Alkalinema sp. FACHB-956: one gene and its partner. The protein of the gene in region 1 interacts with the protein of each later gene in a pairwise test. Links are inferred from orthologs where the notes say so. Each region holds a gene or a part of one and is shown in the gene's direction. Other genes may lie near its edges.

Evidence for each region.
Region 2: the proteins of pheT (region 1) and secD interact in binary tests that used the Escherichia coli proteins (3 or more experiments, as listed by UniProt). The link is inferred for Alkalinema sp. FACHB-956 from one-to-one orthologs.

What each region holds. Positions count from the first base shown.
Region 1 is NZ_JACJRC010000042.1:27,922-33,851, forward strand. Bases 1,510-4,604 are described here. They hold pheT (phenylalanine--tRNA ligase subunit beta), read left to right. Parts: upstream 1,510-1,882; coding sequence 1,883-4,327; downstream 4,328-4,604. Outside these bases: H6G21_RS23920 (serine/threonine-protein kinase), read right to left, coding at 1-1,207; H6G21_RS23930 (hypothetical protein), read left to right, coding at 4,894-5,112; H6G21_RS23935 (hypothetical protein), read left to right, coding at 5,537-5,930.
Region 2 is NZ_JACJRC010000014.1:10,654-15,032, forward strand. Bases 1,418-4,379 are described here. They hold secD (protein translocase subunit SecD), read left to right. Parts: upstream 1,418-2,168; coding sequence 2,169-3,590; downstream 3,591-4,379. Other genes in these bases: H6G21_RS15185 (alpha-ketoacid dehydrogenase subunit beta), read left to right, coding at 1,418-2,015; secF (protein translocase subunit SecF), read left to right, coding at 3,587-4,379. Outside these bases: H6G21_RS15180 (outer membrane beta-barrel protein), read left to right, coding at 333-854; more of H6G21_RS15185, read left to right, coding at 1,032-1,417. UniProt on the Escherichia coli protein: Part of the Sec protein translocase complex. Interacts with the SecYEG preprotein conducting channel. SecDF uses the proton motive force (PMF) to complete protein translocation after the ATP-dependent function of SecA.

The sequences.
Region 1 (5,930 bases):
GGGGTGTTTTACCTCGGCTTCCGGTGAATTGGGAGGCTTGCCCCTTTGAGTCTGAGGTCTTCAGGGAGGCGGAGGTTGCCCGAGCGGCCATGACCCGTTGGCGAGTGGCTCCCGATTGCAAACTGGTGGAGTCGGAGCGGTTGAGTTGTTGCTGGCGAGCACGGATGGCGAGTGCGGCTCGGGCTGCTGGAGACATGGGCGCATTTTTGTCGCCTCCGGAGCCCGTGAGATCCCCCGATCGCGCCGGGGTTCCAGGCTTATTGCCCTTAGACGGCACTTGGTTCATGCTATGGGCCAAGCTATCTAGATAGGGTTCTAGATCCAGCGCGCGGAAAATTTCATTGGCATTTTGGTAGCGATGGCGCACAGAAATTTCCAGCATTTTTTGGAGCACCTTGGCAAAATGCTCAGAAACGTGCACCTGTTGTCGCCAGAGGAGCTCTCCCGTTGCCGGATCGTAGGATAAATCCTTCGGAGATCGACCGGTAAGAAGGTAAACGCAGGTAACGCCCAATGCATAAATATCACTGGCAAACACAGGCCGCATTGCCATTTGCTCCGGTGGGGCAAACCCCGGCGTTCCGATCGCATAGGACGTGAAGGCTGTGTTTTCTGAAGCGTTATTCACCATGGCCTGCTCATGGTTTTTCACCGCTCCGAAGTCAATCAGGACTAATTTGAGATCGTGGGAACGGCGGATCAAGTTGGCGGGCTTAATATCGCGGTGAATGACTTGATGGCTGTGGATGTATTCCAAAACGGGTAAAATTTCACTGAGAAATTGCTTAACCCCCGCTTCTGTAAACGGCCCATTGCGTTTCACTTCCTGTTGCAATGTGGATCCGCTAACGTATTCTTGAACGAGATAAAATTCTTGATTGGCTTCGAAGTAGTCGAGGAGGCGAGGCACTTGGGGATGGTTGCCAATGCGACCGAGGGTTTGGGCCTCCCGTTCAAAGAGTTCCCGCGCCATCTGCATAATGTGGGGCGCACTGGCATTGGGCCGCAGTTGCTTAATCACACAGTTCGGTTGCCCGGGCAGCACTTCATCCCGCGCTAGATAGGTCGCTCCAAAGCCCCCTTGCCCTAGGGCATGGAGAACGCGATAGCGATCGCGCAATAACAACTTGGATCCACAAGCTTGGCAAAACTCTGCATCTATCAAGTTATCGGGATTAGGACAGCCTGGATTCAAGCAGTAGCTCATGCAGCGTCACCCGCGTATCGCTAAACAAACGATCAAGAAGTCAAGGAAAAAAGATATCTCAATTATCAACGCGAATTGTTGAAAAGAGAGGCGCAATCGCTGGAAATCCCTGATAAAGAGTTGCTAAAGCTACGTCCTGTCATCATCAAGTCCGTATAAACCTTCGTTTTTTTAGCGTTTATTTCCCCGTTAATGGGAAACCGTTATCAGGAAATTCCAATGGGTGTGAACGACTTTCAAGCGTTGAGAGCACTGGCATCTTCTGATTAAATACCTGGGTACTTAATACTAAGTACTTAATACTAAGGACTTAGGGAATTCTCCGTATAGTTTGCTCTCTTCAAACTCTATTATTCACCGAGTTTGCCAGAAGTAACATGGGGAAACTATTGGAGTCATCTAGAAAACATCCCGATTACGGAACTATGGAACGCTTGAACTGATGGCGAAAGAATGAGCATTATTCAGCTAGGCTGTGATCCTGCGCGATTGGGGTGTGAAATCCGATCGAATGGGAGATTTGCATCTCTGGATCTCTTTCTCCGATTCTGGAATCCGATCACCCCTCCGTAATTAGATGATACCCTGACCCTGAATTCTAGGGCTGGGGGGGCAGCCACCGGAGCCGGGGGAACGGTACAATGGGCACGGCCTAATGATCAAAGTCAATTTCTGATGCGTATTTCCCTGAACTGGTTGCGAGACCTGGTTGATTTTTCTCAATCTGCGGAAGAGTTAGCAGACCTGCTGACCATGGCAGGCTTTGAAGTAGAAGATATCGAGGATCGTCGCACTTGGGCGGATGGTGTTGTGGTGGGTCGTGTGGTAGAGCGGCAGCAGCACCCCAATGCGGATAAACTCAGCGTCTGCCAAGTGGATATTGGAACAGGAGAAATCAACCAGATCGTTTGCGGGGCTGCCAATGTCCGCGCGGATATTTTTGTCCCGGTGGCAACGGTGGGTAGCTTTTTGCCCCGGGTGGGAGATGCAGGGCTGAAAATTAAACCTGCCAAACTGCGGGGAGAACCGTCGAATGGCATGATTTGTTCCCTCGCGGAGTTGGGCCTGACGAAAGACTCAGAAGGGATCCATATTTTCGATGAAACGATCGGGGGTGACATCCAACCCGGGACGGATGTTCGGCCTTTGCTGGGGTTGGATGAGGTGGTTTTGGATTTGACCTCCACGGCGAATCGGGCCGATGCCCTGAGTATGATTGGGATTGCGCGGGAAGTGGCGGCGCTGACGGGTAATCCGCTGAAAATGCCGCGATCGGAAGAAGTGACTGCGACGGCGGGAGCACAGTTAACGATCGACATTGCTGACCCCCAAGCCTGTCCTGCTTATATCGGTACAGTGATTGAGGGCGTCAAAATTGGCCCCTCTCCCCTGTGGTTGCAGCGCCGCTTACAGGCGGCAGGGGTACGCCCGATTAATAATGTGGTGGATGTGACGAACTACATCATGTTGGAATGGGGACAACCCTTACATGCCTTCGACCTCGATCGGTTAAAGCAGGTCGCGGGCGGTGACGAGCTAAAGCTGGGGGTTCGTTTTGGGACAGCGGGTGAAACCTTGGTGACCTTGGATAGCCAGGAACGGACGGCCACGGAGCAAACGCAGTTTATTACGGTCAACGATCGCCCGGTGGCCCTGGCAGGGGTGATGGGGGGCGAAGCGACGGAAGTGTTTGACGGGACGACGAATCTGTTGCTGGAAGCGGCGCTGTTTGATGCAGCGGTGACTCGGCGATCGGCCCGCAGTCAAGGGTTACGATCGGAGGCTTCGGCGCGCTATGAACGGGGGGTTAACTTAGCGGAACTGGAACTGGCGCAACGGCGGGCGGTGCAGTTAATCACGGAGTTGGCGGGGGGGACTGTAACGGCCCAGGCGATTGCCGATCATCGTCCGGCTACGTTAACCCGTGAGATCGAACTGCGCCTCGATCGGGTGAAGCAGGTGCTGGGCATGGTGGTGCGCGGGGATGATCTGAGCGAACTGGAAGCCGCCGAGGTGGAAAAAGCCTTGGTGGCGTTGAATTGCCAACTGACGGCTACCGGGGAAGGGGTGTGGACGGTGACGGTGCCGCCCTACCGCTACCGAGATCTGGAACGGGAAATTGATCTGATTGAAGAAATTGCCCGGATGTATGGTTTCAATAATTTTGCCGATACCTTGCCGGATAAGGGGGAAGTGGGTTTTCTCTCGCTGGAGCAGGTAGTGCTGCGGAAATTGCGATCGGCGTTGCGGGGCATTGGCTTAACGGAGTTGATGCATTATTCCTTGGGCAAGCCGGGGAGCGATCGGCAGGTGGTGTTGAGTAATCCGCTGTTTGTGGAATATTCGGCCCTGCGGACGAATTTGATGGATGGGTTGATTGAAGCCTGCCAGTACAACCTAGAGCGGGGAAATGGTGCGCTGAATGGTTTTGATATTGGCCATGTCTTCTTCCAGGATGAGGATGGTTTAGGGGAAGGGGAAGTCCTAGGTGGGATTCTTGGTGGTGATACTTCGCGGGGGCGTTGGCTTCGCGGGGTCAAGGAAGTTCCGATGACTTGGTTTGAGGCGAAGGGGCTGTTGGATGCGGTGTTTGATCAATTGAAGTTGCCGGTGGAATACCAGCCTGATAGCCGCGATGCCCGCCTCCATCCTGGACGGACGGCTTCTCTGTGGATCCGAGGTGAGCGGTTGGGAACCTTTGGCCAACTGCATCCGCAATTGTGTCAAGAACGCGGGTTGCCGGATGGGTTGTATGTGTTTGAGTGGGATTTGGATCTGATTTACAAGAATTTGGAATCGGAGGAAGCTATGGTTCCGGTGTTCCAACCTTTTTCGACCTATCCTGCCAGCGATCGCGATTTGGCGTTTTATGTGGCAACGAAGGTTTCGGTTTCCGATCTGGAGCGGGCAATCCGGAAAGCGGGGGGCAATTTACTGGAATCGGTGGAGTTGTTTGATGAGTATAAGGGCGATCGAGTGCCGGAAGGTAAGCGGAGTTTAGCGTTTCGGATGGTGTACCGCACGGACGATCGAACGTTAACGGATGCGGATGTTGATCCGGTGCAACAGAAGGTTCGTGATGCGTTGGTGGAGAAGTTCCAGGTTGAGTTACGTAGCTAAGGCGATTGTGTTTGCGATCGTGTTTGTGCTTGTGATTCGTAATCTATAGTTTTCATATTGGAGGCGAGATGCTCACTTTGTTAAAAGGAGTTGATCGCCTCTATTTTTTATGGGTTGTATGTTCTAATTCCAGCTTGGGTTGTTTGGTTTTGGATGATGGTTTTTGAAGTATCAAATGATACTCGATCGGTTTTTGCAAATACGGATTGACAGGGGTCTACTTTCTCCGTAATCTAGCTGTTCATAGCGGTTGCGTGGACATCCTTCTTTTACGAGACGGTTTGGCATGAAGCACGGGGCCGCTGGGATCCTGAAAATTTAGGGCACTACCCTTTGTTGCGGCAACAACTCCGGGTAGCTATTCCCCCTCGCTGAGTGCACAGCAAGGAGGCTTGATGAGGATTTTAGCATCTGACCGAGCCACTCTTGTTTGTGATGTCAAACGGGGTGGCTCTAAATTTTTGGGCTTCTTTAGACCCTCATCTCCGGCCCTTCTCCCGCAAACAGGAGTAGGGAGCAAGATTGCGTTAGGGATGAGATTCACTTCAATAAGGAGAAGCTCAGTTATGGTGAAAGGTTCTAGCGATCGGGGCGATCGTGAAGTTCAACACGAGAAACAACGCTTACAGATCCACTTAATCGGTCACAAGGAGTTCGTGCAGGATACGATTAATCAATTCCATGCGCATCGGATCGCCGATCGAATTCATTGGAGTCAACCGATGAAGATTGTCCATTCGGATGGGCAATACATCAGCATATTGAGTCGTGAACGCCAACGGTAACGGTTGAAGCAGGAGGAATCCCGCAGGTTCGTTGATGGGAATGGCCTGCGGGTTCTTCGATCGAAGATCAGAAACTGTATTAAGTAATATTTTGCGATAATTACTCACAATAGTTCACTTTTTTAAAGCGAAATAGCTTGTACCACCCCATAAAATCAGGATATTTTATGGAAAATGAGGGCATATTCACAGGAAATTTCTGTATAACTACTTGCTATGTTGCCTCCCTGATGATGTGTCGTAGCGTCCTTTGTAGTTGATCATCAATCCAATAAGCAACACCAATGAGAACGGCTCGAACAGCACGAAAATCAACCTTCCATCAGTTCCTCTCAAACTTCGAAGACCTGGGATTAGAGTAAGATTGATCAGTAGTAAAAACTACCCAGAATTTAATAATCCGGTACTTGAGCTAGTGTGGTTTATGCGTATGTCCGTAGCACTTGATGTTTTTCAAAAATGTGTTGAAGCCGTCCAACAGGGAGAACTAATTGAGTCAGTCAGTGCGAAGGATAAAGAGTTTCATTTCCAAAACTGGTTTCAGAACCGATTGGAGTCGCTAAGTTTATTTTTTGAAGCCCCAGGCCGAAATACTTACCCTGATTTTCGGATGGTAAATTCTGCTGACGGGTTTGAAGTCAAGGGCTTAGCTTGGCCGGGACGCGAACGAGATTATGACTGCAACAGCCAAGTTCCCTCTGGTTTCCATAATGGAAGACAAGTTTTTTATGTATTTGGCCGCTACCCTGCTGATTTGTCGCAATATTCCCCTCAAGTGGGGGGGCGTCGCTGTTACCCAGTCATCGATTTAGTGATCT
Region 2 (4,379 bases), on another replicon or contig:
AGTTCGATCGGGCATACCAAGATCCATCCACTATCCTCCGCAGAACTTGTGCCAGTTTAGAAACTGCCTAAAATAGGCGGATTTGGGGCTTTTGCCCGGAACTTTTGGAATAGCGGTTTCGACAAAGTAGGTATGCAATCTACACAGAGTAAAACCAAAGGCAATGAACAGTCAGTGAAATTTATTGAGTCAGTACAGGCAATGCGACGCTGAATGCAATTAGCTCAGTAAAACTGCTGATTTCACCCGTTTTTCAAGCCATTGGTTCAACCTTCTTCCGTAGAATTGCAGCCCCAAGCATGAATTCTGAATTATTTTCTGAGGATCGAACGATGAAACTCTCTCTAAAAGCCATTGCCTTTGCTAGTGTGTCCGCTCTGTTGGTCGGCTCCACAGTCGCCGCAAGTTCCGCTTCTGCCCAGCCGGTTCCGTTTAATGGTAGCTACGTGGGCGCTGGGGTCTCCGGTAGCGTGACGGGCGGGGGGGCTGGCAATGATGGCCCTAACTTTGGTGGAAACGTGCAAGGTCGGTTTGCGGTTCCCAATGCGCCGGTTTCCGTCCGGGGTACGGTGTTGTTCAATGGCAACAACAGCGCGATTGTGCCGACGCTGACCTATGACTACGCCGTAGCCAAAAATACCAACGTCTACGCCGGTGCTGGGTATTCCTTTGTGCAAAAAGATGGCACCAATTCCCCCTTGGGGAATCGAGACACCGCCGTTCTGAATGTGGGTGTGGAATCCCAAGTCGCTAAAGGTGTGGTCGTCTACAGCGATGCTAAATACGGGATTAAGGGCTACGAAAGTGGCAAGCCTTCTGTGGGTCTGAGCGCAGGGGTGGGCCTGCAATTCTAAGGCCCGATCGCCCATTCCGTTGATTGATTTCCCCCGATCGCTTCATTAGTTGCACCCATTAACGAAACCCATTAACTCTATTGCCGAGATGGACATTGTGTCATCTCGGCTTTATGTCTTTTCTGTGTGACCATCCTCCTCTAAAATGGAAAGCTGGCTTAAGCGGTAGAGGAAGCAATGGCAGAAACGCTTTTATTCAACGCACTTCGAGAAGCGATCGACGAAGAAATGGCGCGTGACCCCAGCGTGTTGGTCATGGGCGAGGACGTGGGTCATTACGGCGGATCCTACAAAGTCACCAAGGATCTCTATGAGAAGTACGGCGAATTGCGCCTTCTTGACACGCCTATTGCAGAAAATAGTTTCACTGGAATGGCCGTCGGTGCAGCCATGACCGGGCTGCGTCCCATCATCGAAGGGATGAACATGGGCTTCCTGCTGCTGGCGTTTAACCAAATTTCCAACAACGCTGGGATGCTGCGCTACACCTCCGGCGGTAACTTCAAAATTCCCATGGTCATCCGGGGGCCTGGTGGGGTGGGTCGGCAGTTGGGGGCAGAGCACTCCCAGCGGCTAGAAACCTACTTCCAAGCAGTACCAGGGTTGAAAATTGTGGCTTGTTCCACGCCCTATAACGCCAAGGGGTTGCTGAAAGCGGCCATTCGGGATGACAACCCCGTGCTGTTTTTCGAGCACGTGCTGCTCTACAACTTGAAGGAAGATCTGCCCAGCGGTGAGTACATTTGCCCGTTGAATAAGGCGGAAATCGTGCGTCCCGGTAAGGATGTGACGATTCTGACCTATTCCCGGATGCGTTACCACTGCCTGCAAGCGGTGAAGACCCTGGAAAAAGAAGGGTTCGATCCAGAACTGATCGACCTCATTTCCTTGAAACCTTTGGACTTTGACACGATCGGGGAATCGATCAAGAAAACCCATCGCGTCGTCATTGTTGAAGAAGGCATGAAAACGGGCGGGATTGCCGCTGAACTGATTGCGTCGATCAACGATCGCTTCTTTGATGAACTGGATGCTCCGGTGATTCGCCTTTCTTCTCAGGACATCCCCACGCCCTACAACGGCACTTTGGAAAACCTGACGATCGTCCAGCCGCCCCAAATTGTGGAAGCGGTGAAAAAGATTACGGGCAAGCAGTTCTAGGGACAATTCTAGAATGGCAGCTTTCTAGAAATCTTTTTAGAAAGGGGATATTGAATTGATTTCAGTGGAGAGGAGCGATCGCCCGATCGCTCCTCTTTTTGGTAACACTCGCAACTGCGGGGTATCATAGCGTTTGTCACAACAGGATTCTGTATGGGAAGGCAACGTTGGTTATTAGGAGTCATTGTGGCGCTCGTGGCAGCGTCGGTCTTTACCTTGACTCAAATCCCCATTAAGCTCGGTCTCGACTTGCAAGGGGGATCACAGCTCACAATTCAGGTGAAACCCACGGAAGACATTAAGACCATTGGCGCACGGGAATTGGAAGCCGTGCAAATGGTCATCGATCGCCGGATTAACGGTCTGGGTGTTTCGGAACCCGTCGTGCAAACTGTGGGTCAGGATCAAGTCCTGGTGCAACTCCCCGGTGTCACGGATCCTGAACAGGCAGAACGGGTTCTTGGGGGCACGGCGCAGCTAGAGTTCCGGGAACAACGCCAGGGTACGGAAGGGATCTTCCAAGCGGAATACCAAAATAATCGGATTCTGCAAACCCAAGTCCAGGAACTGCGCAAAGTTAAAGGCGATCCCAAAGCCTTAGAAGATTTACAAACTCGCCTCAAGGCCAGTAATAAAGCCCTTTTAGAATTGTTTGATAAATCGGGAATTGTCGGTAAAAATCTGCAAGATGCCTTTGCGGCATCTCCCCCTGGTGGCAACGTTTGGGTCGTGGACATCCGGTTTGACACCGAAGGTGGCAACAAATTCGCCGAGATGACCAAACGGCTGGCGGGCACAGGACGTAGTATTGGTATTTTCCTGGATGATGGTCTGATTAGTGCCCCGATCGTGGGACCAGAACACGCGGCAACGGGGATCACTGGTGGTGGTGCAACGATTACGGGCAACTTTACGGCCCAGTCAGCCCAGGAACTCGCGATTCAACTCAAGGGTGGCTCCCTGCCAGTGCCGATCGAAATTGTTGAGAACCGCACCGTCGGCGCAACCCTAGGCCGAGACAGTATTGAGCGCAGTATCTATGCCGGAGTGGGCGGCCTCCTCTTGGTTTTGGCCTTTATGGTGCTGTACTACCGACTGCCGGGTGCGATCGCAGCGATTTCGCTGATGATTTACTCAATTTTGTCGATCGCCGCCTTTGATCTGTTGGGTGTGACCCTCACCTTGCCTGGGATCGCCGGATTCATTCTCAGTATTGGGATGGCCGTAGATGCCAACGTGCTGATCTTTGAACGCACCCGTGAAGAACTGCGGGCGGGCAAAACCCTGTACCGATCGGTGGAGTCGGGATTCTATCGCGCCTTCTCCAGCATTCTCGACAGTAACGTCACCACGTTGATCGCCTGCGCTGCGCTCTTTTGGTTGGGTTCCGGTTTGGTCAAAGGGTTTGCCTTAACCCTTGCCCTAGGGGTGGTCGTGAGTATGTTTACTGCGATTACCTGTAGCCGCACCCTGTTAATGACTGCACTGAATGTACAAGCCTTCCGCAAGCCTTCTTGGTATTGCCCCGGTCTTACTTCGACAACGAATTCTTCTAAGGTGGAGGCTGCATCATGAAGCTTCAGGTCATCAAACAACGCAATCTCTGGTGGGCCATTTCCTCCGCCATAATTTTAGCGGGGCTGATTTCCATGGTGGTCTCTTGGACCCAGATTGGGGCCCCTCTCCGGCCTAGCTTGGATTTCGTTGGTGGCACCCGGTTGCAATTGGAACTCGATTGCAGCAAGGTTGATTGCAGCAAGCCGATCGACCTCGACGGTGTGAGATCGGTGCTGAAAGACCAAGGCTTGGGGGGCAGTAGTGTCCAGCAGGTGGGAGATCAAGGTCAAAATCGCCCCGCCCTCTCTATCCGCACGAATAATCTGAATGTGGATGCGCGGGAAAAGTTATTGAGCGCACTCCAGGAAAAAGTTGGGGCGTTTAATCCCCAGGGCACCTCGATTGACAGCGTGGGAGCCACCCTCGGACGGCAGATTTTTTCCCAAGGGCTGTTAGCGTTATTGATTTCCTTCGTTGGGATTACGGTCTATCTCGCATTCCGCTTTCAGTTTGACTATGCCGTATTTGCGATCGTGGCCTTGGTGCACGACGTGCTGGTGACCGTGGGCGCATTCTCAATTCTGGGCCTCGTGGCGGGGATTGAAGTGGATAGCCTCTTTATTGTGGCGCTGCTCACGATCGTGGGTTTCTCGGTTAATGACACGGTGGTGATCTACGATCGCGTGCGGGAAGTGATTCAAGAACATCCCGACAAACATATCAATCAAGTGGTTGATGATGCGGTTAATCAGACCCTAACCCGATCGATCAACACCACCCTAACTACCTTGCTCACCCTTTTCGCCA